2 regions of the Paraburkholderia pallida genome follow, and region 1 is predicted to be linked to the other one. Evidence: riboswitches for the same ligand, from Rfam matches in the RefSeq annotation. Region 1 holds a riboswitch; the other holds the start of a gene.
The links. Region 1 has a riboswitch for glycine ahead of gcvT (glycine cleavage system aminomethyltransferase GcvT). Riboswitches for the same ligand answer to the same signal wherever they lie in the genome.
Positions count from the first base shown of each region.

Region 2: another riboswitch for glycine. It lies ahead of E1956_RS22635 (D-amino acid dehydrogenase); the one in region 1 lies ahead of gcvT (glycine cleavage system aminomethyltransferase GcvT).

Region 1 covers NZ_CP038148.1:731,742-746,665, forward strand. The annotation lists gene E1956_RS03225 (alginate lyase family protein) at 1-676, opposite strand, end outside; gene gcvP (aminomethyl-transferring glycine dehydrogenase) at 1,045-4,020, opposite strand; gene gcvH (glycine cleavage system protein GcvH) at 4,100-4,480, opposite strand; gene gcvT (glycine cleavage system aminomethyltransferase GcvT) at 4,551-5,669, opposite strand; glycine riboswitch at 5,759-5,899, opposite strand; glycine riboswitch at 5,948-6,061, opposite strand; gene E1956_RS03245 (hypothetical protein) at 6,161-6,526, opposite strand; gene E1956_RS03250 (oxidoreductase) at 6,782-7,831, opposite strand; gene E1956_RS03255 (UvrD-helicase domain-containing protein) at 8,297-10,387, shown strand; gene E1956_RS03260 (c-type cytochrome) at 10,502-11,401, opposite strand; tRNA gene E1956_RS03265 (tRNA-Arg) at 11,755-11,830, shown strand; gene E1956_RS46030 (pyocin activator PrtN family protein) at 11,977-12,261, shown strand; gene E1956_RS03275 (YggL 50S ribosome-binding family protein) at 12,792-13,130, opposite strand; gene E1956_RS47660 (discoidin domain-containing protein) at 13,396-13,863, opposite strand; gene E1956_RS03285 (hypothetical protein) at 13,860-14,783, opposite strand.
Region 2 covers NZ_CP038149.1:1,670,817-1,685,740, reverse strand. The annotation lists gene E1956_RS22675 (MFS transporter) at 21-1,367, shown strand; gene E1956_RS22670 (TauD/TfdA dioxygenase family protein) at 1,423-2,265, shown strand; gene E1956_RS22665 (GntR family transcriptional regulator) at 2,302-3,063, shown strand; gene E1956_RS22660 (LysR substrate-binding domain-containing protein) at 3,111-4,022, opposite strand; gene E1956_RS22655 (amidase family protein) at 4,302-5,771, shown strand; gene E1956_RS22650 (DUF3311 domain-containing protein) at 5,776-5,985, shown strand; gene E1956_RS22645 (sodium:solute symporter family protein) at 6,004-7,395, shown strand; gene E1956_RS22640 (beta-keto acid cleavage family enzyme) at 7,638-8,696, shown strand; glycine riboswitch at 8,960-9,071, shown strand; gene E1956_RS22635 (D-amino acid dehydrogenase) at 9,114-10,367, shown strand; gene E1956_RS22630 (LysR family transcriptional regulator) at 10,386-11,336, opposite strand; gene speB (agmatinase) at 11,512-12,486, shown strand; gene E1956_RS22620 (aldehyde dehydrogenase family protein) at 12,599-14,113, shown strand; gene E1956_RS22615 (purine-cytosine permease family protein) at 14,226-14,924, shown strand, end outside.

The sequences.
Region 1 (14,924 bases):
CGTCGCGCTCGGTGAAGTCGAGCGTCGAGCCGTCGGGCGCGACGTTGTCGCCGATATGCTCGATGAACAATCGCTGCGCCGCCGCAATCATCTTGCGGTTGTCGAGCGTGAACGCCGTCATCGCTATCAGTTTGACCCGATGGCTCTGCCAGTTGTTCGCGAAAGTGCCCTTGAGCGGACGCGGTTGCGCATCGACGTCGTTGATGTAGCCGTTCGCGAACTTGTTCAGGAACACCATCGTGGCGTTGCGCGTCTTCACGGGCAGCGCGCTCGCGGTCATGTCGTAGGCGAGGATCAGCCCTTCGAAGCGCGTTTCGTCGATCGGGTTGAAGCTCGGCTGATACGTCGTGACCCAGGCGAACAGAAAGCGGTCGACGAGCTTCAGATAGCGGTCGTCGCTCGTGGCGCGCCAGGCGAGCGCCGCGTTGCGCATCAGGTCGAGCTCTTTCTCGGCCTCCACGCTCTGGTCGTAGATGCCCTCGTGCGGGAGCGTGCCTTCCGTATGCAGCTTCGCAAGCGGATGCGGCACGTCGTTCACGTGCGCCTGCACGTCGGCCACGAGCGCTTTCACGCCCGGGTCGGCATTGATGCGCTCGCTCGACTGCAGGGCGGGAGCGGCGCAGAAGTTCATGGCCGCATGGGCTTGATTCGCCGTGCCCAGACCCGCAAGGCCCATGCCGACGAGCCAGGCCGTGGCGAGCGCGCGAGCGCTGCCGCGCCGCCGCGCGGAAACTGGCCCGGATGCCACTTCGAATACGCGTGCGCCGCCGCGCGTGTGCTGGCCCGAGGCACTCAATGCACCTGATGCAACTGAAGCCTTCGTGGCCTGCGTTGCCGCCGGGCCATGCCCAGCCAAGGCCGTTCCCACCATCCGCGCCATGCGCGACTCCCTGATTCAAGGCTGACAGGTGTGTGATGTTAACGGTTTGGCGAGGGTTTGCGGCGGCAAATGTGCTGCGCGCAAAAGCCGCCGCGGCTCCTCGCGGAGCGCGCGGCGGCTGTGCGGGCGGGTTTGGCCGGGTTGGCCGATCGATCGGGCGCGTTTTATTCGCCTTGTTGAGCGGACTCATCCGCGTATTCGCCGATCGGCACGCACGAGCAGAACAGGTTGCGGTCGCCGTAGACGTTGTCGGCGCGGCCGACCGGCGGCCAGTACTTCTGCGCGACGAGCGACGCCACCGGATACGCGGCCTGCTCGCGCGAGTACGCGTGCTTCCAGTCGTTCGCGACCACGACCGCCGCCGTGTGCGGCGCATGACGCAGCGGGTTGTCTTCCTTGTCCGCGCGGCCGTCTTCCACGGCGCGGATTTCTTCACGGATTGCAACCATCGCGTCGACGAAGCGGTCGAGCTCGTCCTTCGACTCCGACTCGGTCGGCTCGACCATCAGCGTGCCCGGCACCGGGAAGCTCATGGTGGGCGCGTGGAAGCCGTAGTCCATCAGGCGCTTGGCGACGTCGTCCACGGTGATGCCGCTCGAATCCTTGATGGGACGCAGGTCGAGAATGCACTCGTGCGCGACGAGCCCGCCCGGGCCGCTGTAGAGCACCGGGAAGTGGGGCGCCAGCTTCTTCGCGACGTAGTTCGCGTTGAGGATCGCGGTTTCCGTGGCGGCGGTGAGGTTGGCCGCGCCCATCATCGCGATGTACATCCACGAGATCGGCAGGATCGAGGCCGAGCCGTAAGGCGCCGAGCTGACGGCGCCAATGCCGTTGCCCAGATCGGACGAGCGCTTGTAGCCCGACGAAAGCTGGTTCGGCAGGAACTGCGCGAGGTGCGCGCCCACCGCCACCGGGCCGACGCCCGGCCCGCCGCCGCCGTGCGGAATGCAGAAGGTCTTGTGCAGGTTCAGGTGCGAGACGTCGCCGCCGAACTGGCCGGGGGCCGCGAGACCCACCATCGCGTTCATGTTGGCGCCATCCACGTAGACCTGGCCGCCGTGTGCGTGCACGATCTCGCAAACTTCGCGCACGTTGCTTTCGAACACGCCGTGCGTCGAGGGATACGTGATCATGATCGCCGCGAGCTTGGCCGCGTGCTGCTCGGCCTTGGCCTTGAGGTCGACGAGGTCGATGTTGCCTTGCGCGTCGCAAGCGACCACCACGACCTGCATGCCGGCCATCTGCGCCGAAGCCGGGTTGGTGCCGTGCGCCGAAGCGGGAATCAGGCAGACGTTGCGGTGGCCTTCGCCGCGCGACTCATGGTAGGCGTGGATGATGAGCAGGCCCGCGTACTCGCCTTGCGAGCCCGCGTTCGGCTGCAGCGAGACGGCGGCGTAGCCCGTGGCCGCCACCAGCATCTGCTCGAGCTGGTCGACCATCTCGCGATAGCCGACGGTCTGCTCGGCGGGCGCGAACGGGTGAATGCCGCCGAACTCGGGCCACGTGACCGGCAGCATCTCCGAGGTGGCGTTGAGCTTCATCGTGCACGAGCCGAGCGGGATCATCGAGCGGTCGAGCGCGAGGTCCTTGTCGGCGAGGCTGCGCAGGTAGCGCAGCATTTCCGTTTCCGAATGGTGGCGGTTGAAGATCGGATGCGTGAGGTACGCGCTTTCGCGCACGAGCGCGGCCGGGAACGTCACCGCTTGCTGCGCAGCGAGGGCGGCGTCGAGCGCATCGACCGACGGCGCTTCGCTCGCAAACGCGGCTTGCGCGAACACGGCGAGCAGATCGGCCAGATCGCCACGCGTGGTGGTTTCGTCGACGGACACGCCCACGCGCGTCTCGCTCACGCGGCGCAGGTTCATGCCGCGCGCGAGCGCTGCGTCATGCAGCGCCTGGGTGCGCGCGCCGGCTTCGAACGTGAGCGTGTCGAAGAACGACTCGTTCACGAGCGTGTAGCCGAGCTGCTTCGCGCCCGCGGCCAGGATCGCGGCCACGCGGTTCACGCGCTGCGCGATGCGCTTCAGGCCCTGCGGGCCGTGATAGACGGCGTACATGCTCGCCATGATGGCCAGCAGCGCCTGCGCCGTGCAGACGTTCGAGGTGGCCTTTTCGCGGCGGATGTGCTGCTCGCGCGTTTGCAGCGCGAGGCGCAGTGCCGGGTTGCCCTGGGCGTCGACGGTCACGCCGACGAGACGGCCCGGCATCTGGCGCTTGAATTCGTCCTTCACCGCGAGGTACGCGGCGTGCGGGCCGCCGAAGCCCATCGGCACGCCGAAGCGCTGCGAGTTGCCCACGGCCACATCGGCGCCCCATTCGCCCGGCGGCGTGAGCATCGTGAGCGCAAGCAGGTCAGCGGCGGCGATCACCGCGCCGCCCGCGGCGTGGATGGCTTGCGCCAGTTCGCGATAGTCGCGCACGTCGCCGTTCACGCCCGGATATTGCAGCAGCACGCCGAACGCGCCTGCGTTGGCGGCTTCAGCGGCGGGGCCGACCTTCACCTCGATGCCGATCGGCTTCGCGCGCGTCTTCACGACTTCGAGCGTTTGCGGCAGCACGTCGTCGGCGACGAAGAACACGTTCGACTTCGACTTGCCCACGCGCTGCACGAGCGTCATCGCTTCGGCGGCGGCGGTGGCCTCGTCGAGCAGCGACGCGTTTGAGATCGCGAGACCCGTCAGGTCGACGATCATCTGCTGGAAGTTGAGCAGGGCTTCGAGGCGGCCCTGCGAGATTTCCGGCTGGTACGGTGTGTAGGCCGTGTACCAGGCCGGGTTTTCGAGCACGTTGCGCAGGATCACGGCCGGCGTGTGCGTGTCGTAGTAGCCCTGCCCGATGTAGGAGCGGAACACCTGGTTCTTGTCTGCGAGCGCGCGCAGCGCGGCGATCGCTTCGGCTTCCGAGCGCGGCTCGCCGAAGGGGCCGAGCGGCAGCGCGTCCTTGCGGCGGATCGCGGCCGGAATGACCGCGTCGATCAGCGCGGCGCGCGAGGCGAAGCCGAGCGTGTCGAGCATCGCCTGCTGGTCGGCCGGGTCGGGCCCGATGTGGCGGGCGGCGAAGGCGTCGTGCGCTTCGAGTGCGGCGAGCGAAAGGGCCGAGAGCGGCGTGTTCATCAGACGATCCGGGTGTTCGAGCTTCATAGGGTTTCCTGCGGGCGCGGGCGGCGTGGGCAATGCGCGCGCCGCCGCGCCGTCTGGTTAAGGCGACTTCGCCTGCGTGTTAAGCGCCGATGGCCTTTTCGTAGGCGGCGGCGTCGATCAGCGCGTCGAGCTTGGCGTCGGCGGCCGGCTTGATCTTGAAGAGCCACGACTCGTACGGCGCGCCGTTCACCTGATCCGGCGTGTCGACGAGCGCGGTGTTCGATTCGACGATCTCGCCCGCGACCGGTGCGTAGATGTCCGAGGCGGCCTTGACCGACTCGATCACGGCAACGGCGTCGCCGGCGGCGACGGCGCGGCCCGCATCAGGCAGCTCGAGGAAGACGATGTCGCCGAGCGCTTCTTGTGCGTGGTCCGTGATGCCGATGGTCAGCGTGCCGTCGGCTTCGGTGCGGATCCATTCGTGCGATTCGGTGTATTTCAGATCGGCCGGGATGCTCATGGGTTGCTCCAGTGCGTGGTTCGTTATGACTTGAAAGAGGGGGGGCGTGCGCGGCTCGAATCCTTGCGGATCAGGCGACGAGCACCTTGCCGTTGCGCACGAAGGGCAGTTTTACCACGCTTGCAGGCAGGGCCTTGTCACGGATCTGCACCTGCACGACGTCGCCCGGCTGCACGCCCTGGGGCACGCGCGCAAAGGCGATCGATTCCTGCATCGTCGGCGAGAACGTGCCGCTCGTGATTTCGCCTTCACCGTGCGGCGTGAGCACCTTCTGGTGCGCGCGCAGCACGCCGCCGGCCTTGCCGTTTTCCTTCTGCAGAATCAGGCCGACGAAGGCCATGCGCGAGCCGTTTGCCTCGAGCACGGGGCGGCCGACGAACTCGCGCGGCTCCTTCATGTCGACGGTCCAGGCGAGGCCCGCGTCGAGCGGCGAGACGCTGTCGTCCATGTCCTGGCCGTAGAGGTTCATGCCCGCTTCGAGGCGCAGCGTGTCGCGCGCGCCGAGACCGCAGGGCTTCACGCCCTGGCGCTGCAGGGCGTCCCAGAATTCGCAGACGGCAGCGGCGGGCAGCACGATTTCGAAGCCGTCTTCGCCGGTGTAGCCCGTGCGCGCGACCATCAGCTCGCCGAACGGCGACGCTTCGATCTTCGCGGCGTTAAAGGGTTTGAGGAGTTCGGTGGCGCTGCGCGAGGAGGGCGCGACTTGCCAGACCTTTTCGCGCGCGCTCGGACCCTGCACGGCGACGATTGCGAGATCGCGGCGCGGAGTGATGGTGAGGCCAAAGCCGCCTTCGGCGTTGAGCTTCTCGAACCAGGCGATGTCTTTTTCGGCGGTGCCCGCGTTGACCACGGTGCGGAATTCGTCGTCGGCGAAGTAGTAGACGATCAGGTCGTCGATCACGCCGCCTTCGGGGTTCAGCATGCACGAGTAGAGCGCCTTGCCCGGCGTCGTGAGCTTGGCGACGTTGTTGGCGAGCGCGCGGGAGAAGAACTCGCGCGCCTTCGCGCCCGAGAAGTCGACCACGCACATGTGCGAGACGTCGAACATGCCGGCGTCGGTCCGCACCGCGCGATGCTCGTCGATCTGCGAGCCGTAGTTGACGGGCATGTCCCAGCCGCCGAAGTCGACCATGCGGGCATTGAGCGCGCGGTGCGAGTCGTTCAGCGGGGTGCGTTTGAGTTCGGTCATGGGGCCTCAGGCGGTCGCGAAAAATCGCGCGAAAACGAAAAAGGCCATGCAGGAAACGCCACAGGCACTATGCCTGGGGTCGGTTCTTGCATGGCCCCTCTGTCCTCGATACCTGAGAGATTGCGCCGTGTTGAATGCTGCTGGATGGCGCGCGCCCCTTCGGTGGGCAGCCTGAACGCCCGGGGCTCATTTGCCCAGCCGTTCTACTGCCGCTCTCCAGAGTTTCGGACTCGAAAGTCACACGCGGCGCACAGGCGCGCGCGAGCGATTCGGAGGTCCGGCGCGCACGGTCCTTTTGCCTGAGAGTTTGTGGGTTGCCCCTTCGGCGGCGCCGCGTTGCACCTGCCTGGTGGCGGGGTGCGACAAACGGCGCGCTCTCCCGGCGCGCGCAGCGATTGTGCGCGACGCTTGGCGGGTGTGTCAATGCGGAAAAAAACGGGGGCGGGGTGGCTCCCGGGATTGCCGACGGGGTTGCCGCCGGGGTTGCCGCTTTACTCGCCGATGGCGCGCGCCGCCGTGTCGAGCTCCTGGTTCAGCACGTGCTGCTCGTCGCCGGAGATGCCGCCGCCGTGCTGGGCCGCCATGTCGTGCGCTTCGCCGCGGATCGTGTCGAGGCGGTGATGGAACGCGGCGCCCTGGGGCGGCGGGTAGTAGCCCTGATTCACGCGCATGTCGATGCGGCGGCTCAGATTGTCGATGCGGCCGTCGACCTCGTGCAGGCGGTCCACCGCCACTTCATGCGGATTCGGGCCGGGGTTCACAACCACGGGACGCGGCGGCGGGGGCGGGTTGACCACGCAAGCGGCGAGCGTCGAGACGAGCGCGCCGACGGCGGCGTAGCGGATGGCACGGTTCAAACGGGTCATTGAGACTCTCCTTTTGGTCGCAGCTTTTAGTCGTTGTTGCTCGGTTTTTTTGCGTTGTATGTCGGCAAACGTGCCGCGCGCGCCACCCGATGACCGCGGCGCTGCATGCACTTGTAACGATTTGTTCACACCTTTCAATTGCGTCGGGCAAATGCAAGGTGCATGGGGTGCCGGCACGCGGGCGCTGAACGCCGGGCGAAGCGCCCGCGACCGCGCCAACGCGCGGTTTTGCGCGCGGGTCCGTTATCAAGCCGTGGGCGTGAACGCGATCGTGCGGCCTTCGGCGGCGCTCTGCGTGGCGATCTCGATGATCCTCATCACGTCGACGGCGTCCTGCGGGCTCACCGGGAAAGGCTCGCCATCGCGGATCGCGGCGGCGAGCGCGCGATAGAGATCCGCGTAATTGCCGGCGGCGTTGGGCACTTCGAGTTCGGTTTCCGTGCCGTCATCAGCCAGCATGTGCAGGCGGCCCGGCTCGTTGCCGTCGCCGAAACCGGGCTGGCCCGGGCGCAACCCCGCCTTGAGCTGATCTTCCTGCGTATCGAGCCCGTTCTTCAGATAGCTGCCGCGCGTGCCATGGATGACGAAGCGCGGCGCGAACGCGGCCAGTGCGCTTGCATGCAGCACGGCGTCGTGGCCCGGGTAGCGCAGCACGAGGTGCACGTAGTCGGGCGCGGTGGCGTGGTCGCGGCGCGTGTGGACGAACGCCGTGACCGACTCGGGCGCGCCGAAGAGCGCGAGCGTCTGGTCGATCAGATGTGGCCCGAGGTCATAGAGCAGGCCGCCGCCGCGTGTCGCGTCCTCGCGCCAGCGCTGGCGCACCTGCGGACGGAAGCGGTCGAAATGCGATTCGTAGTGCGTGACGCGGCCGAGCTCGCCGTTCGCGAGCAAATCGCGCACGGTGAGGAAATCGCCGTCCCAGCGGCGGTTGTGGAACGGCGCGAACACGAGGCCGCGCTGCTTCGCAATGGCGGCGAGCGTGCTTGCTTCCTCGGCGGTGAGCGTGACCGGCTTGTCGACCAGCACGTGCTTGCCGCGCTCCAGCGTGCGGCGCGCGAGCTCGTAGTGCGTGTCGTTGGGCGTGGCGATCACCACGCATTCGATGGCGTCGAGCGAGAGCAGGGCGTCGAGGTCGGGGACGATCGCGGCATCGGGATAGTCGGCCTGTGCGCGCTCGGCCTGGCTCGTCGCGATGGCGGCAAGCGTGGCCGCGCCGCTATGGGCGATCACGGGTGCGTGGAAGGTCTGGCCGGCGAAGCCATAGCCCATCAGGCCGATTTGCAGCGGTGCAGTCATGAAGCGCGTCCTCTTTCCAGCAATGAGGCGGCGCGGCGCGAGCCGTCGCCGCGGGTGGCGGGAGCCCGCCAAGGGGGCCTGCCATTGTGGCACGCGTGGCTGGCGCGTTGCACGGGCCAGGCGTGGCGAAAGTCTGGGGACGGATGGCGTGGGCGCAGGCGTGATGCGGCGGGCCGCCGTGGTTCAGTGCCGTGTGAGTGGGGCGAGTCGGTGGATGACGTCGGGGCCGCATCGGCGCGCAGCCGCCTCGTGTTAACATCGCAGCTCTCGCGTGAGAGGCCGCCGCGTTGTTACGCGCGCCTCGCGCCATGCGGTTTGCCGTGCTTCGCGCGCTCTCGTGCGCGGGCGCCGCGCCACGCAAGGATGAGCGCCCCCGGCCGGCCGCCTCCAGCTCGGCCCCCCGGCTGGGCGCCCCGCGCGCACGCCTCCCAGCTACACCACCCGTTTTTCTCCAATCCAGCAACGATGTCCGCAGGCCTGAATCCCGCCCAAAGCGAAGCGGTGCGCTACCTCGACGGTCCCTGTCTCGTGCTCGCCGGCGCGGGCAGCGGCAAGACGCGTGTGATCACGCAGAAGATCGCGCACCTGATCGAAGCGAAAGGCTTCGAGCCGCGCCATATCGCGGCCGTCACCTTCACCAACAAGGCCGCCGCCGAAATGCGCGAGCGCGTGGGCAAGCTGCTCGAAGGCAAGACGCTCACCACGCCCGGCAAGGAAGGCCGCAAGGTGCCGACCAACCAGCTCACGGTCTGCACGTTCCACTCGCTGGGCGTGCAGATCCTGCGCCAGGAAGCCGAGCACCTGGGCTTGAAGCCCCAGTTCTCGATCATGGACTCCGACGACTGCTTCGCCATGATCCAGGAGCAGGTGGGCTCGACCGACAAGGGCTTCATCCGCAAGATCCAGTCGATCATCTCGCTCTGGAAGAACGGCCTCGTGATGCCCGAAGAGGCGCTCGCGACCGCTTCGAACGAGGACGAGCATCAGGCCGCGATCGTCTACCGCAACTACATGGCGACGCTGCACGCCTATCAGGCGGTGGACTTCGACGACCTGATCCGCCTGCCCGCCGAGCTGTTCGCGAAGAACGAGCCCGTGCGCGAGCGCTGGCAGAACAAGCTGCGCTACCTGCTGGTCGACGAGTACCAGGACACCAACACCTGCCAGTACGAGCTGCTCAAGCTGCTGGCGGGCCCGCGCGCCGCGTTCACGGCCGTGGGCGACGACGACCAGGCCATCTACGGCTGGCGCGGCGCCACGATCGAAAATCTCGCGCAGCTCGGCAAGGACTATCCGAAGCTGCATGTGATCAAGCTCGAGCAGAACTACCGCTCGACGGTGCGCATCCTCACGGCGGCGAACAACGTCATCGCCAACAACCCGAAGCTCTTCGAGAAGAAGCTCTGGTCCGAGCACGGCATGGGCGACACCATCACCGTCACGCCCTGCAACGACGAAGAGCACGAGGCCGAGTCGGTGGTGTTCCGCCTCTCCTCGCACAAGTTCGAGCGTCGCGCGCAGTTCCGCGATTACGCGATTCTTTATCGCGGCAACTTCCAGGCGCGCATCTTCGAGCAGGTGCTGCGCCGCGAGCGCATTCCCTATGTACTCTCGGGCGGCCAGTCGTTCTTCGACAAGGCCGAGATCAAGGACATCTGCGCGTACCTGCGCCTGATCGCCAACCACGACGATGATCCCGCGTTCATCCGCGCGATCACCACGCCGCGCCGCGGGGTGGGCAATACCACGCTCGAAGCGCTTGGCTCGTTCGCGGGGCAGGCGAAGGTTTCGCTGTTCGAAGCGGTTTATATGGGCGGCATTGAGGCACGGCTCTCGGCGCGCCAGGTCGAGCCGATGCGCGTGTTCTGCGACTTCATGCAGCGGCTCGCCGAGCGCGCACACAAGGACCCGGCAACGGTCGTCCTCGACGACCTCATGGAAGCGATCCACTACGAGGCGTATCTGTACGACGCCTTCGACGAGCGCCAGGCGCAGTCGAAGTGGCAGAACGTGCTGGAGTTCCTCGAATGGCTCAAGCGCAAGGGGACGAAGCCTGAACAGGAAATCGGCGAAGACAGCGAAGCCACCGGCTACGACAACGCCGACGGCCTCGCCGACACCGGCAAGAACCTGATGGGCCTGATCCAGACGGTCGCGCTGATGTCGATGCTCGAAGGCAAGGACGAAGACCCGGACGCGGTGCGCCTTTCGACCGTGCACGCCTCGAAGGGCCTCGAGTATCCGCACGTGTTCCTGGTGGGCGTGGAGGAGGGGATCATGCCCCACCGCGGCGGCTCGGAAGACGACGTGATCGACGACGCGCGCATCGAGGAAGAGCGCCGGCTCATGTACGTGGCGATCACGCGCGCACAGCGCAGCCTGCATCTGAACTGGTGCAAGAAGCGCAAGCGGGCGCGCGAGACGGTGGTGTGCGAGGCGTCGCGCTTCATCCCCGAGATGGGACTGGACGATGCGCCGCCGCCGACGCCCGAAGAAGCGCCGATGTCGCCGAAGGACCGTCTCGCGAGCCTGAAGGCGTTGCTGCAGAAGGGCTGAGCGCACGCGCGGCAGGGATCGCTGCGTGGCAAATAAAAGGGCTGCATCTCGCGATGCAGCCCTTTGTCTTTTGTGTCTTGTGCCGTTGTCGCCCTTCGGCAAGTGAGCGTGGGCTTACTTCGCTGCGCTCACCATGTAGTCGACGGCGGCCTTCACGTCGGCGTCGGAGGCGCTCGAACCGCCTTTGGGCGGCATCTGGCCCTTGCCGTGCAGTGCGTAGTTGTAGATCTTGTCCATCGGATCTTTCAGGCGTGGCGCCCAGTCGTCCTTGTTGCCGAACTTCGGCGCGCCGAGCACGCCCGCAGCATGGCAGGCCTGGCAGACCTGCTCGTAGAGCGCCTTGCCCGCCTGCGAGGCGTCGGCGCTCTGGGTGGCGCCGCCTGCCGCCGGCGCGGACGCCTGCGGAAGCGCGGCGATGGCAGCGGCTGCGGCCTGCGCGCTGGCGGATGCGTCGGCGCCCGAAGCGGGCGCAGCGCCCGCCGCTGCCGACGCGCCTTGTGCGGCGCCCGGCGCGGGCTGGGGCGGGTCCTGGAAGCTCGCGCCGCCATGGTCGGCCATGTAGACGACCGCGCGGCGGATTTCGTAGTCGCTGTAGTCGTCGGGGCTCGTGCCGCCGCGCGGGGGCATCGCGCCCTTGCCGGAGAGCGCCGTTTTCCAGAGCGTGTCGAAGCCCTGGGAGATGCGCGGCGCCCAGTCGCCGGAATTGCCGAACTTGGGCGCGCCCGCGGCGCCGCTCGCGTGACACGCGGAGCAGACGGCCTGATAGACCTGCTCGCCCGTCTTGTAGACGCGCGGCGCGTTGGCGTCGCGCACCGACACCTGGGCTATGGGCGCGATGCGCTCGGTGATCTGCTGCGCGGAGAGTTCTTCGGTGCCTGCGCCCGTGCGCGTCGTGTTGTTGACGTAGTTGGCGAGCAGAATACAGCAGATGATGGGGACGGCAAACCCGGCGATGACAGCGGCGATCAGCTGGCCGGGCGTTTTGATCGGGGCTCCGTGGGGTGCTTCGCTCATGCTTGTCTCGTCTCCCGTTGGTATTGTGGTGAGCGGTACAGCAGGACGGCAACAGCCTTGCGATAGATCACGGACGATTATAGACGCAAGGTTTCGCGCCCGGTTGCCGCGCGCGGGGGCTCTTCAGCGGGCGTTTACCCGAGGTGGTGCGGCGCAGCGGCGGGTGTAGTCGTAAATGGTGGCGGATCGAGTGGTGTGTCGGTTGATCGCGCGCTGGCGGTAGTTGGCGCCGGGTGCGCCGGCAAGGGCCGCGCGGTGGACGCCGTCATCGAAACCGGGTATTCTCTCGGTCTCACTGCGATGATGCTGCTTCCCTGTTTTCTCGGGGTTGGCGGCAGTGTCCGCTTCTCAACGCGCCCGTAGCTCAATGGATAGAGTACTGCCCTCCGAAGGCAGGGGTTGCTGGTTCGATCCCAGCCGGGCGCGCCAAGTCTGACAAGGGTTTCCGCCCGATTCTCTCCCTCCCGAATTACTTCCGCTGGCCTGTTAGGGCACCAGTAGGGCAAATTCTGCGCAAGGAAAAGCACTCGTCGGGTTACCGGTGGCCTTGGCGGAACACTCTTCAGATTTTTGCCGTGTCTACTCTCGAACGACTTGAATCCCAGTTCAACGCAGCGCTCCTGCCAATAGAGGTGGTGCGCACGAATTTTTTCCCGCACCTCTCTGAGGACACTTTCAGCCGGCGCGCACGGGCCAATGACTTCGGGTTTCCCGTGATCCGCTCCGACCGGTCGCAGAAGGCCGCCATGTTCGTCCATATCGAGGACCTGGCAACCTATCTGGATGCGCGGCGTACCGTTGCAGCGCGCGAGCACGCCAACCTGGTCGATGCTCGGCCATCGTTGGCTTGCATTCCGTAGGTAGATTGCCCGAGTGAATTCCTCTGCCAAAAACCTATGCTGTTTGGGCGGCCCAGGCGACACTCCGAGCCGCGTGTGTGAATTGGAAAGCCGCAGATTCGCTCTGCGGTTTTTTTTGCACGGTAACTCCGGGCTATCGAATGAAAAGGCCCCGGCGCCTTCGCGTCGGGGCTGAAATTCCTGCTACGCCTACGGGGGAAGGTAGCAGGTGGCCGGGCACGAGGTGCCCAGCGAGTCAATTATGTGCCATGGGCCGCTGGCACATTCGCGCGAGTGAAAATGCTCGGTGGGTTAGGCCACAGATTGGTGGGCGCCGCGCCTAGATCTGAGGCTGCGCTTGCGCTGCGCGTGACGGCGCACACTGCGGTTATGCGGGGATATCAAATATCAACGCAGCAATCAGGAGCATGATCGAAAGGGCGAACACGACCGCCCCAAAAATAATCAGCAGATGGTGGTTCATCGCCAACGATTCGAATTTTCGGTGGCTGCAATCGTACAGCCAATGATCTGAAGTGATACTTAAGACCCTATTTTTCTACAGGATGCCAAGCGTCGGACAGTTCGCCTACTTCGATGCCTGCGAGCTCCGAGCGGCCATCAAGCCACTGTCGCACGAGTTGACGATGATCCTCTGTCGGCGACCCGCGAGCGGCGCTTGAGATCAGATACGCATCGAACTTATCGCTGGTCGACGCGGCAGTCATCATGCCGTTTGCCTCGACGAATTCCAGAAAGGAGTCGAGCAACGCGTCCAGCTGATCAACACTCGGCTCGAGTGTGAATCGTGCGGAAGCGGTAAATCCGAACTCCTGGAACTCCCCGAGGTGCAGTTTCTTGCGCTGTCGACGGTTGTGTCGTTTTGCCATTCGTCGATCCTCACGTTTTTGTCCATGCCGCCCTCATTGTCCTCCTTTCGAGTATGACAATGAAAAGCCCCGGCGGATCAGGCCGGGGCTGTGGGATTGCGCCGCTCGGCTCAGTCCGTGCACTGTGGCTCGAGCCGTTCCTCGATGGGTACCCGTCGACCGTATCTCTGGCACCGGATTTGGCCTGCATCCGGCGCTGGGGCGCGCACCCCCAGTCATACGCCGGCTCCGTTCGGGAATTCATTCAGACCTCCGCGGCCTGCTTTTATGAGAATGTGCGCGTCTGGCCGGCCGTCCACGACGGAATGCTGGATACGCTCCAGGCATTCGTCCACGTAGTGCCGTTGTCCGAATAATCCACGTAAAGCGATGCGGGATCCTCGCGGTAGGTATCGGGTCGCACCGTGTACACAACCTCCGCCACTGTGACCGCCGCCCCAGAGCCGAAGTCGCAAGCCAGCCAGTGGCCGCCGCTCGGCGGCGCAGTGCCGCCTGTGGTCCAGAAGGTGGATGGATTGCCGTCGACTGCGTTGGACGTGGGGTATCCGCTAATCGTTGCAGACGCAGTCATTGTTGACGACGGCGTGAGCATGTTCGACCCACCGATTGTCGCGTGCATAGCCAGCTCGGCGCAGGCCATGTAGTTCCCGGATTCATAGGTTGTGGGGCATCGGACGCGCCAGTATCGATGGCCACTACTTGAGCGGCGGTGCTTGGTGTATGCCGGAATCATGTCATGTCTCCGCCGAGGATCCACGTATTGGCCGCGATCTGCGTGAGCACGAGCGACGAGTACTGCGCTCGAGCCGTGAGCGAACTAGGGTTATTGACGGTCACGCCAGACCCTCCCGAAACAGTGGTCTGGCCCGCGCCAAGCTGCACGACCTGAATCTGTGTGCCGACGGGAAACGACACCGATGAATTAGGCGGCACGGTTAGCGTGTTCGCACCGGCATTGTTCATCGTGACGATGCCCTGATAGCCGTTGGCCGAGGGCGCGTCAGTGGCCGCGAGCGTGTACGAGGTGCCAGTCTGCGCGTTGACAGGAAGAACCGGTGGGGAGCTTCCGCCTCCGCTCGGCACGGCCCACGTAGCGTCCTCTCGCAGGTAGCGCGTACTGCCCGCCGTGGCGCCGGGGTCGGGCGCGGCGCCCGAGGCGTGGCCGCCGCCGGATGCGCCCATAACCGGCAGGTCTGCAGGCACCAATGCACGGAAGCCGGGCGCGGCGGCTGCGCCGCTGGATGGCCCCGCGTACACCTCGTTCGCTGGCTGCGTGCCGGCAGTGGATAGTTGGCTTATGGGCGCGTAGCTGCGCAAGTCTGTCCAGCTCGTGGTCGTCGTGGCGTTGGTGACAACTTGATAAAGCGGAATCTTGCCGGATGGGATGCCGGTCGTATTTACACTGACTGCGCCGGTCGTAGGATCCGCGAAGATGTAATTCGTGGCGCTGGGCGCCAGCGTCAATGTCCCGTTAGCGACGGCGCTATTGCCGTAGTAGCCGCCGTAGTAGCCCCATGTCAGCAGGCTGGTCGTGCTGTCATGACGTCCCCAAATCATCCCGGGACTGGCGGCATCAAATAATGCGTTGGCAACTGCCTCCTTGAAGGCCTGCGTCGCGCTGATCTGATCTAGTTGCGTAGTTGAGTTTGACATGCAGTTATCTCGCCAATTGAATTTTCATTGCTTCGTGTCGGCGCCCTGGCGAGCGCCATCCGAGCCATGCACACGATCTGATGTTTGATTTCCCTCGCTGTTGATTTCCGATATTGGCTTTTCCTTTGGCTTCCGACCTGC
Region 2 (14,924 bases), on a different contig from region 1:
TGGAATTCCCGGAGAGAAGCATGAACGTTCTGGCTGATGAACCTGTAACAACTAATCAGGATGCCTATCTGATAAGCAAGAGGCAGGCATGGTTTGCCTTTGGGATGACGTTCGCACTGATGTTCTTCGACTTTATCGATCGGCAGGTGATCGTCTCGCTGTTTCCCCATATCAGGAGCGAGTGGGGTCTGAGTGACAAGGAACTGGGCGCGCTCGTGTCCATCGTCTCCATTGTCGTGGGAGCGGGCGGCATACCCGTCGCGCTGGTGGCGGACCGGATGGGCCGCGTGAAGAGTATCGTCGCGATGGCTGTCTGCTGGAGCCTGGCAACGATCTCATGCATGTTCACGGCCAATTTCAGTCAACTGTTTGCGGCACGCGCCGTGGTGGGCATCGGCGAAGCCGGTTACGGCTCCGTAGGCGTGGCCCTGATCTCGACGTTGTTCCCCGGCCGCTTGCGCAGCGCCGTGCTCGGTGCTTTTTACGCTGCGCCGTCGCTGGGTTCTGTCCTCGGGGTGCTGTTGGGCGGGGCCATTGCGGCCAGGTGGGGGTGGAAGTCGGCTTTTGGCGTGGTCGGCCTGCCTGGGCTCGTATTGGCATTGCTCTATTTGTTCGTGCGTGACTACAGGACGCTGCCGCTGGCCGCCGATTCAAACAAGACGACGCAGTCGCTGGGGGACACGCTGAAACACATTTTCGGCACCCTGGCACGCACGCGAACACTGCTATGGGTGTGCGTCGCTGCTGCGGCACAACTGATTACCGTTTCGGCCATCTGGTCCTGGCTCCCCAGCTATTTGAACCGCTTCCAGGGCATGTCCCCGGAAGCCGCGTCGAGGGCGGCGGGACTGGTCGTGCTGGTCGGCGCCGTGAGTTGTACGGTGTGGGGCGCAGTGGTGGGGCGCCTGGCACTGCGCAGGCCGCGCAACAAGCTACTCGCGCTGTCTGTGCTGTGTCTAGTCACGTCGATCGTCCTGGCGGGTGCATTTGGCGGAAGCTATGCGGCGCATGTGCGGTTCGACCTGATCGTGCTCGGGGCCTTTTTCATGAACTGCACGGTGGGTGTGGTTGCCGGGATTGCGATGGACATTATTCATCCAGGCGTTCGCTCCACGGGTGCAGCGGTGCTTTCCCTCTTTCAAAATATTTTCGGCCTGGCTGTGGGGCCCTTTCTGACGGGCATCGTGTCCGACCAATGGGGTTTGCAAAGCGCCTTGACGGTCATTCCCTTGTTTAGCGTGCTGGCTGCGGTGTGCTTCGTCATTGCAATGCGCAGCTACGACGCGGACGCCGCCCGAATTTCCGCCGTCGAACTGGAGAGGGAGCCGCTTGGCGGCGATGCACTGAACGCTGAAGTACGAGCCTGACCCAATCATTCAATGTCGATATGAATAGTCGAGGAACAAGGAGTAACCGCTCATGATCAAGATCGAAAGGCTGACCTTTTGCATTGGCGCAGAGGTGTCCGGTGTGAACATCGGAGACGCAGCAAGAGATGCGTCGTTGTTTGCAGAAGTAAAGGCCCTGCTGCTCAAACACCGGGTGCTCTTCTTCCGGGATCAACGGATCTCTCGCGAGGAGCACGTTGCTTTTGCGAGCAGATTCGGGAAGCTGGAAGATCATCCTGTTGCGGGAAGCGACCCGGACCATCCTGGCCTCGTGCAAATCTACCGGTCGGAGGAAAAGAACCCTTATGAAAATAACTACCATACCGATGGACTCTGGCGAGCCGCGCCGTCCATGGGTGCGGTCCTGCGCTGCATCGAATGTCCTGAGGTCGGCGGCGACACCATCTGGGTCAACATGGTCGAGGCGTACAGGCAATTGCCGGACGATATCAAGAAGCGCATCGAGGGATTGAGGGCGAAGAGCAGCATCGAGCACTCGTTTGGCGCAGCCATGGGGCTAGAAGAGCGCAGAAAACTGGCCGCGCAAAATCCGGAGGTGGAACACCCGGTCGTGCGGACCCATCCTGAGACTGGCGAAAAGGTGCTTTACGTCGGTAGCTTTACGACCCACTTCGTCAATTACCATACCGTCGATAACGTGCGGTATGGCCTCGACAAGACGCCAGGCGCCAGTCTTCTACTCAATTATCTGCAGAGCCAGGCATCGATCCCCGAGTATCAGGTTCGCTTTCGCTGGAAGCCCAATAGTGTGGCGGTTTGGGATAACCGGTCGACCCAGCACTACGCGGTCATGGACTATTGGCCGGCTCCGCGCAAAATGGAAAGAGCCGGGATCGAAGGTGACAGGCCTTATTGACGGGTTTCCGGCTCAAGATCGCTTCGGCTGAACGCTATGGCTCGCCACAAGACGCAAAATCTTCCCGATTTTTCCGCACTCCTTACGCCGAAAAATTCGTTGATGCTGGCAGTGGAGCGGGCGGTGCTGCGCGGGCAGGACTGCGCCTGTGCTTCGGTGCCCATCGCCGAGCAGATCGCTGCTCGCCTGGCCGGGGTGATCACGCTGGATCTCGTGAAATCGGGGCAGCGCTTGCTGGAAGCGGATATCAGCGAAGTGCTGCACGTCAGCCGCGCGCCGGTCCGCGAAGCCTTGCGCATCCTGGAGCGGGACCGGTTGGTGGAATTTCAGGCGAGACGCGGAGCGATCGTGACGGCGCCCGACGAGAACGAACTCAGGGATATTTTCCGGGTGCGCAGTGTGCTGTATGTCACGATGCTGGAGCAGGCGACCCGCGAGAACTTGCCGGAACTCGAAGCGCTATTGACGGCGCATATTCCCAGGCTGGCCCAGGCTGCCGAGGCGTCGATAGACGCTTATGCCGTGGAGAGTTTCCTCCTGAATTTCGCCACAATCGGTCTGTGCCATAACCGGCTTCTGGTCGATATCCTGCACTCGATCTCATTGCGAACGCTACGTTACGTCCGGCTGGGCATGGTGGCTGCGCCGCAAACGATCCGCACATCCTTGGAGGTCTGGCGCGCGATGCAGGACGCCGCCATGAGGCGGGACGGCCCACTCCTGCTGGCCCTTGCCACTTCGCGTCTGGACGAGGCACGGGATGCGGCTGTTCGCGCAGTCGTGGAACAGCCGTCTTGACCGTATTAGGCAAAGCGGCACGCGAGCCGCTCTGGGCGTCCGCTACTTCACGCGGCGCGCTCGCATTGGCTCGAAGCGATCTCCTGCCGAAACAATTCGGCGAGCTTGTCGGCCGCGAGCGAGAGCGGCGCGTCGCGCAGCTTCATGATGCCAAGCCGAAGCGGCGGGAACTCGAGACGCAGTGGCACGCGCGTTGCCTGCTGCGCATAAGGCTCCACTTCGAGCATGCCCACGGGCACCGCAAGCAGCGCGTCGCTGCGCGCCATCAGGTTCCAGCTCACACCGAACGTGTTCGCGCGGATGATGCGTGTGGGCAACGGCAGCCGGGCCCGGCGCAGGTAGTCGAGCAGATTGCAATGGTGGCTGCCGGGCGAAAGCGTCATGGCCCACGTGCACTCGGCCAACTGGCTCCATTCGGTGGCGTTTGCCATAGGGTGCCCGCGTCGGCAGACCACGATCGTCTCGAGCGTGCGCAGCGGCTCGAAGTCGAACTCGCCACTGACCTCCTCCTCGGCCGGCGCAGCGACCGCGAAGTCGATCGAGCCATCGCGCAGCGCGTGCAGCACATGAGGCATCAGACCTTCCTCGAAAGTCAGTTCTGCCAACGGCATGATCTTGGTGAAGCGCTCGATGACCGTGGGCAGCGCGCCAAGGAGCACCATCGGCGTCACTGCGGCCGCCACATGCCCGCGTTTGCCGCCAAGAAGCTGCTGAATGTCCTGGCGCGCCAGCGCGAGCTGAGCCTGGGCGAGGCGCGCCCGCGAGGTGAGTTGACGGCCGCATTCGGTCAGCTGCACGCCGCGTGAGCTGCGTACGATGAGCGGCGCGTCGAGATCCTGCTCGAGCTCGCGGACCGCTTTCGTGACCGCGGCCTGGCTCAGATGCAAATGGCGCGATGCGCCTCGAATGCTGCCGGTTTCGACCAGGGCAAGCCAGGCCTTCAGGTGATGGTCCTTCATGTCTCGTCCGCCGCGTCCCGGCCCATCGGCCGATGACGATGCAGCGTGGTCTCCTTCGGGATTTAGATGTTGCCGACTCGCGGGACCCCGCCGCAACGGCTCAGGGTTACCCCTGGGAGAGGGGGCAGCACGACAACCTGCAGTGGTCACCGCGAACAATATATCGTCTTTTGCGATCGGGCTGTCCCAGTTAGCCTCTTTCCAGTCTCTGATGTTGGTCCGCGCGGTCAGGCGGGCATAAAAAAACGAAAGCCAATCGAGAGTCCTGGAGGAGCACATATGAGTCAAGCATGGTGGCGCCTGAGCGCAACGGAAATGTCCGCCCTCGTCGCGCGCCGCGACGTTTCATCGAAAGAACTCGTGGAGAGTTGCCTCGCGCGGCTGGAGGAAGTCAATCCGCATCTCAACGCGGTCGTGGACGTGCTTGCGGATAGCGCACTCGAAGCCGCCGCGGCGGCCGATGCCGCCGTTGGCCGGCGCGACGCCACTGGCCTGCTGCATGGCGTGCCGGTGACGGTCAAGGTGAACGTCGACATGGCGGGGCGCGCGACGTCCAACGGCGTGGTGGCCTACAAGGATCTGATCGCGCGCGAGGACAGCCCGGTCGTGGCGAATCTGCGCAAGGCCGGCGCGGTCATCATCGGCCGCACCAACGCGCCCGCGTTTTCGTACCGGTGGTTCACCGACAACGACCTCTACGGCAGAACGCTGAACCCCTGGGATGCCGGCCTGACGCCGGGCGGCTCCAGCGGCGGCGCTTCGGCGGCGGTGGCGGCCGGCATCGGCGCGATCGCACATGGCAACGATCTCGGTGGATCGATTCGTTATCCTGCGTATGCATGCGGCGTGGCGGGACTGCGGCCGACCACGGGGCGCGTGCCCGCCTACAACCCGTCGCAAAGCCGCGACCGCACGCTTGCGGTGCAGCTCGCTTCGGTGCAGGGGCCGCTCGCGCGCACGGTGGGCGACCTGCGCCTCGCGCTCGCGGCCATGGAGGGCGGCGATACGCGCGACGCCTGGTGGATGCCGGTAGCACCGACACCACTCGATGCATCGAACGCACCGAAGGGCGCCCTGGCGCCGTTTCCCACGCGGGTGGCGGTGTGCGCGCAACTGCCGGGCATTCCCACCGACCCGGTGGTGATCGCAGCGGTCCAGCAGGCCGCGCGCTGGCTCGAGGAAGCCGGCTGCGTCGTGGAGGAGGTGGTGCCGCCGCGCTTTGACGAAGCCTCAGAGCTGTGGTTGAAGCTCGTGACCAACGAGGCGCTCACCGGACTCGACAAGACCATTGAGGACTGCGGCGACCGCGCCATCCGCACGGCGTTCGGCAGCCAGCGCCGCATCGCGCCGACGCTCGACCTGGCCGGCTACATGGACGGCCTCTCGCAACGCACGGGCCTGTTGCGCGAATGGCAAGCCTTCTTCGCGCGCTATCCGCTGCTGCTGATGCCGGTGTCGTGCCAGCGTCCGTTCGCTATCGACGCCGACCAGCACGGCGACGACGCGATGCGCCGCATCCTGCAGGCGCAGGGCCCGCTGCTTGCGACAGCGGTGCTCGGTTTGCCGGGCTTGAGCGTGCCGCTCAGTGTGGCGGCATCCTCCGGCACTACCATGCCTTCGGGTGTGCAACTCGTAGCGGGCCGCTATGGCGAAGCGCTGTGCCTCGCCGCGGGAGAAGCCATCGAGGCGCGTGCGGGCGTCTTCACGCCGATCGATCCACTTGCCGCTGCTGTGCGCAGCATGGGGTGAGCCGATGCTAAGGGTTCTGATCGGGCTTGGATTGCCCTATGCCGGCGTGCTGGGGCTGCTGCCCTGGATCGCTTCCGCCGACGTCTACGTGCTGGGCGTACCGCTCGTGTACGCCTGGATGTTTCTGTGGTTCGTACTGACCTCGGCGTGTCTCTTCGTCTGCTGGCACGGCTTCGACAAGCACGCCGCCGACGCCACGCAGGACGATCTCTGATTGCAAGGGAGCACGCGCATGTCAACCGTAGTCTTCGCCGGCTTTATGCTGGCTTCGTTCGCACTTGCGTTGCTCTCGCGTCGCGGCGTGGGCACGCAGAGCGTGCAGGATTTTTTCGTCGCGTCGCGCCAGTTCGGCAGCGTGCTGGTCTTTTTTCTCGCTGCGGGAGAGATCTACAGCGTCGCCACGATGGTGGGCTTCGCGGGCGGCATCTACGCGAAGGGGCCGACCTACGGTGTCTGGTTTCTCGGCTATATTCTGCTTGCCTATCCGCTCGGCTATTTTCTCGGGCCGCGCATCTGGGAGGCGGGCAGGCGCTTCAATGCGATCACGCTGCCCGACCTGTTCAGGGGCCACTTTCAGGACCGCACGATCGAGCGCGTGGTCGCGCTCACGTCGATCCTGTTCCTGTTGCCGATGGCGCAACTCCAGTTCACTGGGCTTGCTGCCGCCTTACGCGGGCTGGGCTGGCAGTTCGAGACGCTGCATCTGGTCATCATCGCGGCGGCGCTCGCGCTCGTCTATATCATGATCGCCGGTATCCGCTCCTCGGCCTACGTCGCCGTGCTCAAGGACACGCTCATGGTCCTCGCGATCGTTGCCACCGGGGTTGCCGTGGCGCAGCGTGTAGGCGTGACGACGGTGTTCCACGAAGCCGGGCTGCAGGTGAGCAACCGCATGGATTCCACGCAACTGCGCTTTGCCATGAGCACGATTCTGTTCCAGTCGCTCGGCTTTCTCGCCATGCCATTCGGTGCGCAGATGTTCTTCACCGCGAAGAGCGCTAACACGATCCGGCGCAGCCAGATCGCCATGCCCCTGTATATGCTGATGTATCCGTTTCTCGTGATCGCGTCGTACTATGCGCTCAGCCAGCACTACAGCCTGAACTCGGCGAACGAGGCGTTCTTCGTGGCGGCCAACGACCTTCTGCCGCCATGGCTGCTCGGGCTCGTGGCGGCCGCCGCCGTGCTCTCCGCGCTGCTGGTGCTCACCGGCATGTGCCTCGCCATCGGGCCCATCGTCAGCCGCAATTTGCTGCCGGGCGTGGGCGGAGCGCAACAAAAGGCGGCCGCGAAGATCGTCATCGTGATCTATCTGGCCGTGTCGATCGTCATGACCAGCGCGACGCCGACATTGATGCTCACGCTCATCAACACGACCTATTACGGCGTCGGGCAATTCTTTCCGGGGCTAATTGCCGTGCTGTTCTCGATGCGCATCCGGCCCGCCGCGGTGACGGCCGGCATTCTCGCGGGAGATGGCCTGGCGCTCGCGTTCTACCTGGGCCGCTACGATCTCGGCGGCTTCAATCCTGGCTTGCTGTGCCTGGTAGTCAACTGCATGGTGATCGCGGTGCTCGAGTACGTGTTGCGGGCCACGCGGGCGAGTGGGGCGGTGCGGTCCTGAAGGCTTGACGAGGAGGCGCCGATATTCGGGCGCGCCATCGCGCGCCACCCCGCATCGCGCCGCGTCGATCAGTGACGGTGTTGCCGGCGCCTGTCATGGATAGTCAATCGACTGGCGCGCATGATCAAGCGGGGAATGGGCCCAAACCGGACAATGGCACGCATCACTATCGGGCGGCGCGCTGGACTCGCCAACGCGCTCGCCTGCGGATGCGACAGCCGCTTTCCCCCCGGAGACCCCGCATGAATTTTCTCGACGGCCACCTCTTTCCCGAGAATCAACAGCCCTTGATCATTACCGCGGCGCCTTACGCGCCAGGCTGGTTGCCCTCGGACTTTCCCGAGGACATTCCGGTCACCATGGATGAGCAGATCCAGAAAGCGGTGGACTGCTACAACGCGGGCGCCACGGTGCTGCATCTCCATGTGCGCGAACTCGATGGCAAGGGCAGCAAGCGTCTGTCGAAGTTCAACGAACTGATTGCCGGCGTGCGCAAGGCGGTGCCGGAGATGATCATCCAGGTGGGCGGCTCGATCTCGTTTGCGCCCGAAAACGAAGGGCAAGCGGCGAAGTGGCTCTCCGACGACACCCGCCACATGCTGGCCGAGCTCGAACCCACGCCGGACCAGGTCACGGTGACGGTCAATACTTCGCAGATGAATGTCACCGATCAGGCGGAAGACGCCGACTTCAAGGGCACCTCGCGCGAGAACCCGACGCTCTTTAACGCGTACAAGGAAATGACCGTGCCCGCACAGCCGGGCTGGGTCGAGGAGCACGTGCGCCGGCTGACGGCCAGGGGCATCCAGAGCGCGTTCCAGTGCTACAACCTCAACAGCTTCGAGTCGGTGGAGCGGCTGATGCGCCGCGGCTTCTACAAGGGCCCGCTGGTCATGAACTGGGTGGCGATCGCCGGCGGCATGGATACGCCGAACATCTACAGCCTCGGCAACTTCATCCGCGCGGTGCCCGACGGCGCGGTGGTCACGGTGGAGAGCAATGTGCGCAATGTACTGCCCGTGAACATGATGGGGATTGCGATGGGCCTGCACGTGCGTTGCGGCACGGAAGACTGCCTCTGGAACCAGAAGCGCACCGAAAAGATGAGCACCGTGAAGCAGATCGAGCAACTCGTGCGCATCTCGCGCGAATTCGGCCGCGATATCGCGACGGCGAAGGAGGCGCGCGAGATCAGCAAGATCGGTGTGTTCTACGACACGGTGGAGGAATCGCTGCACGCGAACGGCTTCGCACCGAACCGCAACGGCGGCACGCAAGGCTTCCTGCGCAAGACGGCTTGAGGCAGCGCCCGCGCGGTCCGGCTTTCATGCCGCGCCGGTATCACCTGTGCTTGCGGGGCGGCGCTTCGTGAGCGACGAGGGCCAGGGCCAAGCGTACGCGCAATCCTTCGCGAGGAAAAAAAATCGCTTGCAGCGGCAATAATGGCCCGCTATCTTTGCACTGTTCGATGAACTGCAGCGGGAGAGACTGTCACTGCGAAAGCATTTGACGGCGCCGACGGAGCAACCGCCCCGGAAACTCTCAGGCACAAGGACCCTGCAGCGAGAACACATCTGGAGAGCGGCGCGCAGGCGCCCACCGAAGGAGATTTCCGCCCGGCGTGCTGGATGCCGGCGCGGGAAGAAACTCTCAGGTACATGGACAGATGGGGCACGGTTGTCGGAAACGACAGTGCTCAATCTAATCTGGACCATGTCATGTCACGAATCGCCATCATTGGCGCCGGGATCACCGGCGTCACGACCGCTTACGCCCTTGCAAAGCGCGGCTTTCGCGTTACCGTGTTCGAACGCCACCGCTATAGCGCCATGGAGACGTCGTTCGCGAACGGCGGTCAGCTTTCGGCGTGCAATGCCGAAGTCTGGAACAACACCGCCACCGTCTTCAAAGGCCTGCGCTGGATGCTCACGCGCGACGCGCCGCTGCTCGTGAATCCGCTGCCCGCGTGGCACAAATATTCGTGGATGGCCGAATTTCTGCGGCAGATCCCGAACTATCGGGCCAACACGCTCGAAACGGTGCGCCTCGCAATGGCGGCCCGCGAGCACCTGTTCGAAACGGCCCGTAACGAAGGCATCGAGTTCGACCTCGAGCAGCGCGGCATCCTGCACATCTACAAGGACCGCAAGAGCTTTGACGTGGCCACGAAGGTCAACGCCGTCCTGACCGAAGGCGGCCTCGATCGCCGGCCCGTGACGCCGGCCGAGATCCGGGAGATCGAGCCGGCCCTGGAGGGCGCGTTTTTCGGTGGCTTCTTCACGCCCTCGGATTCGACCGGCGACATCCACAAGTTCACGCGCGGCCTCGCGATGGCGAGTGTGCGGCATGGCGTCGAATTCCACTACGACACGCAGATCGCCGCGATCCGGCGCGACCCGGGCGGCACGTTCACGCTCTCCACGCTGTCGCAGAACGATTCGCATGACGAAATATTCGAACGTATCGTCGTTTGTGCGGGCGTGAACAGCCGTGCATTCGCGTCGATGCTCGGCGACCACGTGAACGTGTATCCGGTGAAGGGCTATTCGATCACCGTAGGTCTCGACGACGAAAAGAGCCAGCGCGCGGCACCCTGGGTCAGCTTGCTCGACGAGAGCGCGAAGATCGTCACGAGCCGGCTCGGCGCCGACCGGTTCCGCGTGGCGGGCACGGCCGAGATCAACGGGTTCAACCGCGACATTCGCGCGGACCGTATCGCGCCGCTGGTCGAATGGACCCGCCGTCTGTTCCCGCAGGTCGACACGTCGCGCGTGATTCCGTGGGCGGGCCTGCGGCCCATGTTGCCGAGCATGCTGCCGAAGGTCGGCAGGGGGCGCATGCCGGGCGTGTTCTACAACACGGGGCACGGACATCTGGGCTGGACCTTGTCGGCCGCAACGGCGGAGAACGTCGCCGCGCTGATCGAGGGCATGGCCGGCACGGCTCAGGGCGTTCGCCTCGCGGCAGCCTGAGCGCGCGGCGCGCCGCGGCTACTTGCGGCGCGCGGGTTTTGTTGCGTCTCCGTGCCGGCCCGCGCGGTCATTCAGCCAGACCTCCTGCAGGTCGATCATGAACGCCTGCAGGATGGACGGCACGGCGGAGGCCCGGCGCGTCACCGCGCAAAAGGGTGACTGCATGCCGAACTGCTCGGGGCCGATGCGCCGCATGTCGTCGCGTTCCACCCAGCGCGCCGCATAGTGGTTGGGCAGGAATCCGATATATGCGCCGGAAAGAATCAGGATCGCCTGCGCTTCGACGTTGTCGACCGTCGCGGCGGCCTTGCTCGCGCTGAGCATCTTCAGATCGTGCTGCTGCAGGTAGCCGCGCGCCGCGATGCGGCTCGCAGCGATGGCTTCGATCTGAACGCCACCTTCCCCCGCCCCCGCAAACAGGGGGTTCCCCTTGCCGCAATAGAGCCCATCGGGTTCTTGATAGAGCTCGGTATAGGTGAGGCCCGGCACGTGGATCGGGAAGTGCCCGATCGCAACATGAAGCCTGCCGTCGAGCACGCGCTCCTCGAGCTCCGCCGGCGTGCCGATGTAGACGTCGACATGCACGTCTTCGCCGCGCGAAACGAACTTCTGCAAGGCCCGCGGCAGCGGCGAAGCGGTGTCCGTCACCGTGTTGTCGATGATGCCCAGATAGAGTCGGCCCGCGATATGCTGCTTCAGCGCGTCCGTGTCCATGCAGAACGCCTCTACGGCAACCTGCAGGCGCTGGGCCGCCTCGTACGTTGCGAGGCCGTGCTCGGTCAGGCGGAAGCCGCCGCGGCCGCGCTCGCACAGCTTGAGGCCGAGGCGCGTCTCGAGCGTGGTCATCTGCTCGCTGATGGTCGACTGGCTCACGTTCAGCGTTGCCTGGGCCGCTGAAAAGCCGCCGCATCGCACGACATGCATGAAAACCCTGAGTAGCTTGAGATCCACGTCCTGCAGTTGCGTCATTGCCCGCGTTCTCCATGATCGCTTGCTTCGGAAATTCCGATATGAATATCTGAACCCCGGGATTTTTGGTCAAAAATAATACCCACATAGTGTCTCAAAGCGGCGGCCCGATAAAAACCGGGTCGTTCACCGATTCCTGACTGGATGACCCAGCGGATCACACACGGAGACACTCATGCCGGGCAACACATACGAAAGCGGGCGGCTGGATTTGCCGTTCGTGGGCCATTGCACGTTCGCGAAATCGCCGGTCTGCCTCGACTGGGATCGCATCGACGCCGATGTGGCGATCCTCGGCGCGCCCAACGACATGGGCACGCAATGGCGCTCGGGGGCGCGCTTCGGGCCGCGCAGCATCCGCGAAGCGTCCACGCTGTTTTCGTTCGGCCACGCGGGAGCCTACGATCACGAAGACGACGCGCTCTATCTGACGCGCGACCAGGTGCGCATGGTGGACGTGGGCGACGCCGACATCGTCCACACCGACATGGCGGCGAGCAACGCCAACATCGAAAGCGCGGTGCGCAAGATTCTCGCGAATGGAGCGATGCCCGTGACGCTCGGCGGCGATCATTCGATTCACGCCCCGGTGATCCAGGCGTTCGAGGGCCATGGCCCGATTCACATCGTGCACTTCGACGCGCATCTGGATTTCGTCGACGAACGCCACGGCGTGCGTTACGGACACGGCAATCCGCTGCGGCGCGCTTCGGAGATGCAGCACATCAGCGGCATGACGCAGCTCGGCATCCGCAACGTTTCGTCGTCGAACCGCGGCGACTATGACGCCGCGCGAGCGGCGGGCTCCGACATTCTTTCCGTGCGCGACGTGCGCCGGCTCGGCGCGGAGGGCGTGCTGGCACGGATTCCCGAAGGCCGCGCCTACTACATCACGATCGACATCGACGGCTTCGATCCGTCCATCGCGCCGGGCACGGGCACGCCGAGCCATGGCGGCTTCACCTACTACGAAGTGCTGGAAATCATCCAGGGGCTCGCGCGCCGCAGCCACGGCAACGTGGTGGGCATGGACCTCGTGGAAGTCGCTCCGGCCTACGATCCGGCGGGCGTGACGCCCATTCTTGCGGCTCAACTGCTGCTGAATTCGATCGGCGTCATCTTTCACGCTCGCAGCCAGCATCGGCGCTAAGCCATTGAGTCATTGAGGCATTGAGGACCAGGGCCAGCGACGCAGGCAACGGCACGAAACATTAATGCGCGCGCCGTGGGCGCACGACGCCGCGCGAGATCAGGAGACAAGCTTGGATTCCATCGTACGAAACTATCTGGAGCAGTTCGGCGTGCGTGAAGCAACGCGGCGCTTTCTCGAGCAGCCGCAACGCATGTTCATCGCCGGCGCGTTCGTGCCGGGCAGCGAGGGCGAGGTGCTCGACGTGGTCGAGCCGTCCACCGAAGGCATCATCACGCAGATTCCGCTCGCCACGGCAGGCGACCTCGACCGTGCAGTCGCCGCGGCGCGCGGGCAGTTCGACGGCGGCGCGTGGCGGCGCCTCAAGCCGCTCAAGCGCGAGCGCCTGCTGCATCGCCTCGCCGATCTGATCGAGGCTCACGCCGACGAGCTGGCCGAGATCGAGTCGATCGACGTCGGCAAATCGGTGGCGAATGCGCGCGATGTGGATGTCCAGGGAACCGTCGACACGTTCCGCTATTTCGCGGGCTGGGCTTCCAAGCTGCACGGGCGCACCGTGGAGCCTTCGCTGCCCGGTCACTACCTCGCCTATACGCGCAAGGAGGCCGTGGGCGTGGTGGGGATCATCGTGCCGTGGAATTTCCCGCTGCAGACGCTGGCGTGGAAGCTGGCTGCGGCGCTCGCGGTGGGCTGCACGGCGGTGATCAAGCCCGCGGAGCTGACCTCGCTGTCGACGCTGCGCTTCGCCCAGCTCGTGCAGGAGGCCGGCATTCCCGACGGTGTGGTGAACGTCGTGACCGGGCGCGGCAATGTGATCGGCGCCGCCATGGCGCGCCACCCCGGCATCGACAAGGTGACGTTCACGGGCTCCACGGCGGTGGGGCGCGAGGTCGGCAGCGCGGCGCTCGACGGCGTCAAGCGCGTCACGCTCGAGCTGGGCGGCAAGTCGCCGGTGCTCGTGCTCGACGATGCGGACATCGAGGCCGCGGCGCGCGCGGTGGCGAACGGCATGTTCTTCAACTCGGGGCAGGTGTGCGACGCCGGCAGCCGCCTCTACGTGCAACGCAGCGTGCACGAACGCTTCCTCGCCGCGCTGATCGACTACACGCGCACGCTCAAGATCGCGCCGGGCCTCGATCGCGACTGCTTCATCAGCCCGCTCGTCTCGGCGCAGCAGAAGGCGCGTGTGACGTCGTATATCGAGGCGGGCCGTCGCGAAGGCGCGGAACTGGTGTATGGCGGGCGCAACGTGGAGGGATCGGGCTATTTCGTTCAACCGACGATCTTCGCGCATTGCCGCCCGGACATGCGCATCGTGAAGGAGGAGATCTTCGGGCCCGTGCTCGTGAGCGCGCCATTCGACGACCTGAGCGAGGCCGTCGCGCTCGCAAACGACACGCCGTATGGCCTCGCCGCGGCGATCTATTCGCGCGACCTGAATCGCGTGCATGCACTGGTGCCGAAGCTGCGCGCCGGCAGCGTCTACGTGAACGCGCATAGCACGATCGATCCGGCCATGCCGTTCGGCGGCTTCAAGGCATCGGGCTTTGGCAAGGACCTCGGCGCGGAGCAGCTCGACGCCCTGATGGAGACCAAGGCCGTCTGGATCACGCTGAACGACGCGTAGCGGCGCGTCGGTATCAAGTCTTCGATACGCGGCGGACCGGCCCGCTCTCGCGGGCCGCGCTCCGGGCGTCCTGTCTTTATGCAGCATCGTCCATTACGACATGGGGCACACGATGGAAGCAAACGAAAGAGTCGCGGCACGGATTGCAGCACCCAGCGCCGCCATCGGCGAGCACGGCGCGATCGAGGGGCATTCGATCGACTTCATTCCCGAGAGCGAGCGCACCGACCGGCTCTCGCGTCAAGGGCCGTTCTGGTTTCTCGGCAACTTCACGTTCTTCACGATGACCATCGGCTTCGTTGGGCCGAGCGTGGGCCTGAACGCGCTCTGGACGACCGTGGCCGGCACGCTCGGCATCATGTTCGGCACCTTGTTCATGGCGTTCCACGGCTCGCAGGGCCCGCATCTGGGCCTGCCGCAGATGATCCAGTCGCGCGCGCAGTTCGGCTATCGCGGCGTGGTCCTCGTGCTGCTCGCCACGCTGTTCGTGTTCGCGGGTTTCAATATCGTCAATCTCGTGCTGATGATGCAGGGCCTCAAGGCGCTGTTTGGCTGGGACCCGCTCAAGGTGGCGCTGGTCGTGACCGTGCCCGCGGCGGTCCTCGCCATCCTCGGCCACGACTGGATGCACCGCAGCTTCAAGTGGGCGTTGTATCTGTCGCTGCCGCTGTACGGCTTCGTCACGCTGGCGGTGCTCATGCACTGGGTGCCCGATCTGCCGCTGCCGGCGGCGCTGCCCGGCACGCCGCCGCCCGCGCCGCTTGGCTTCTGCTGGACCGGGTTCATCACGCAGTTCGCCGCTGCCGCGAGC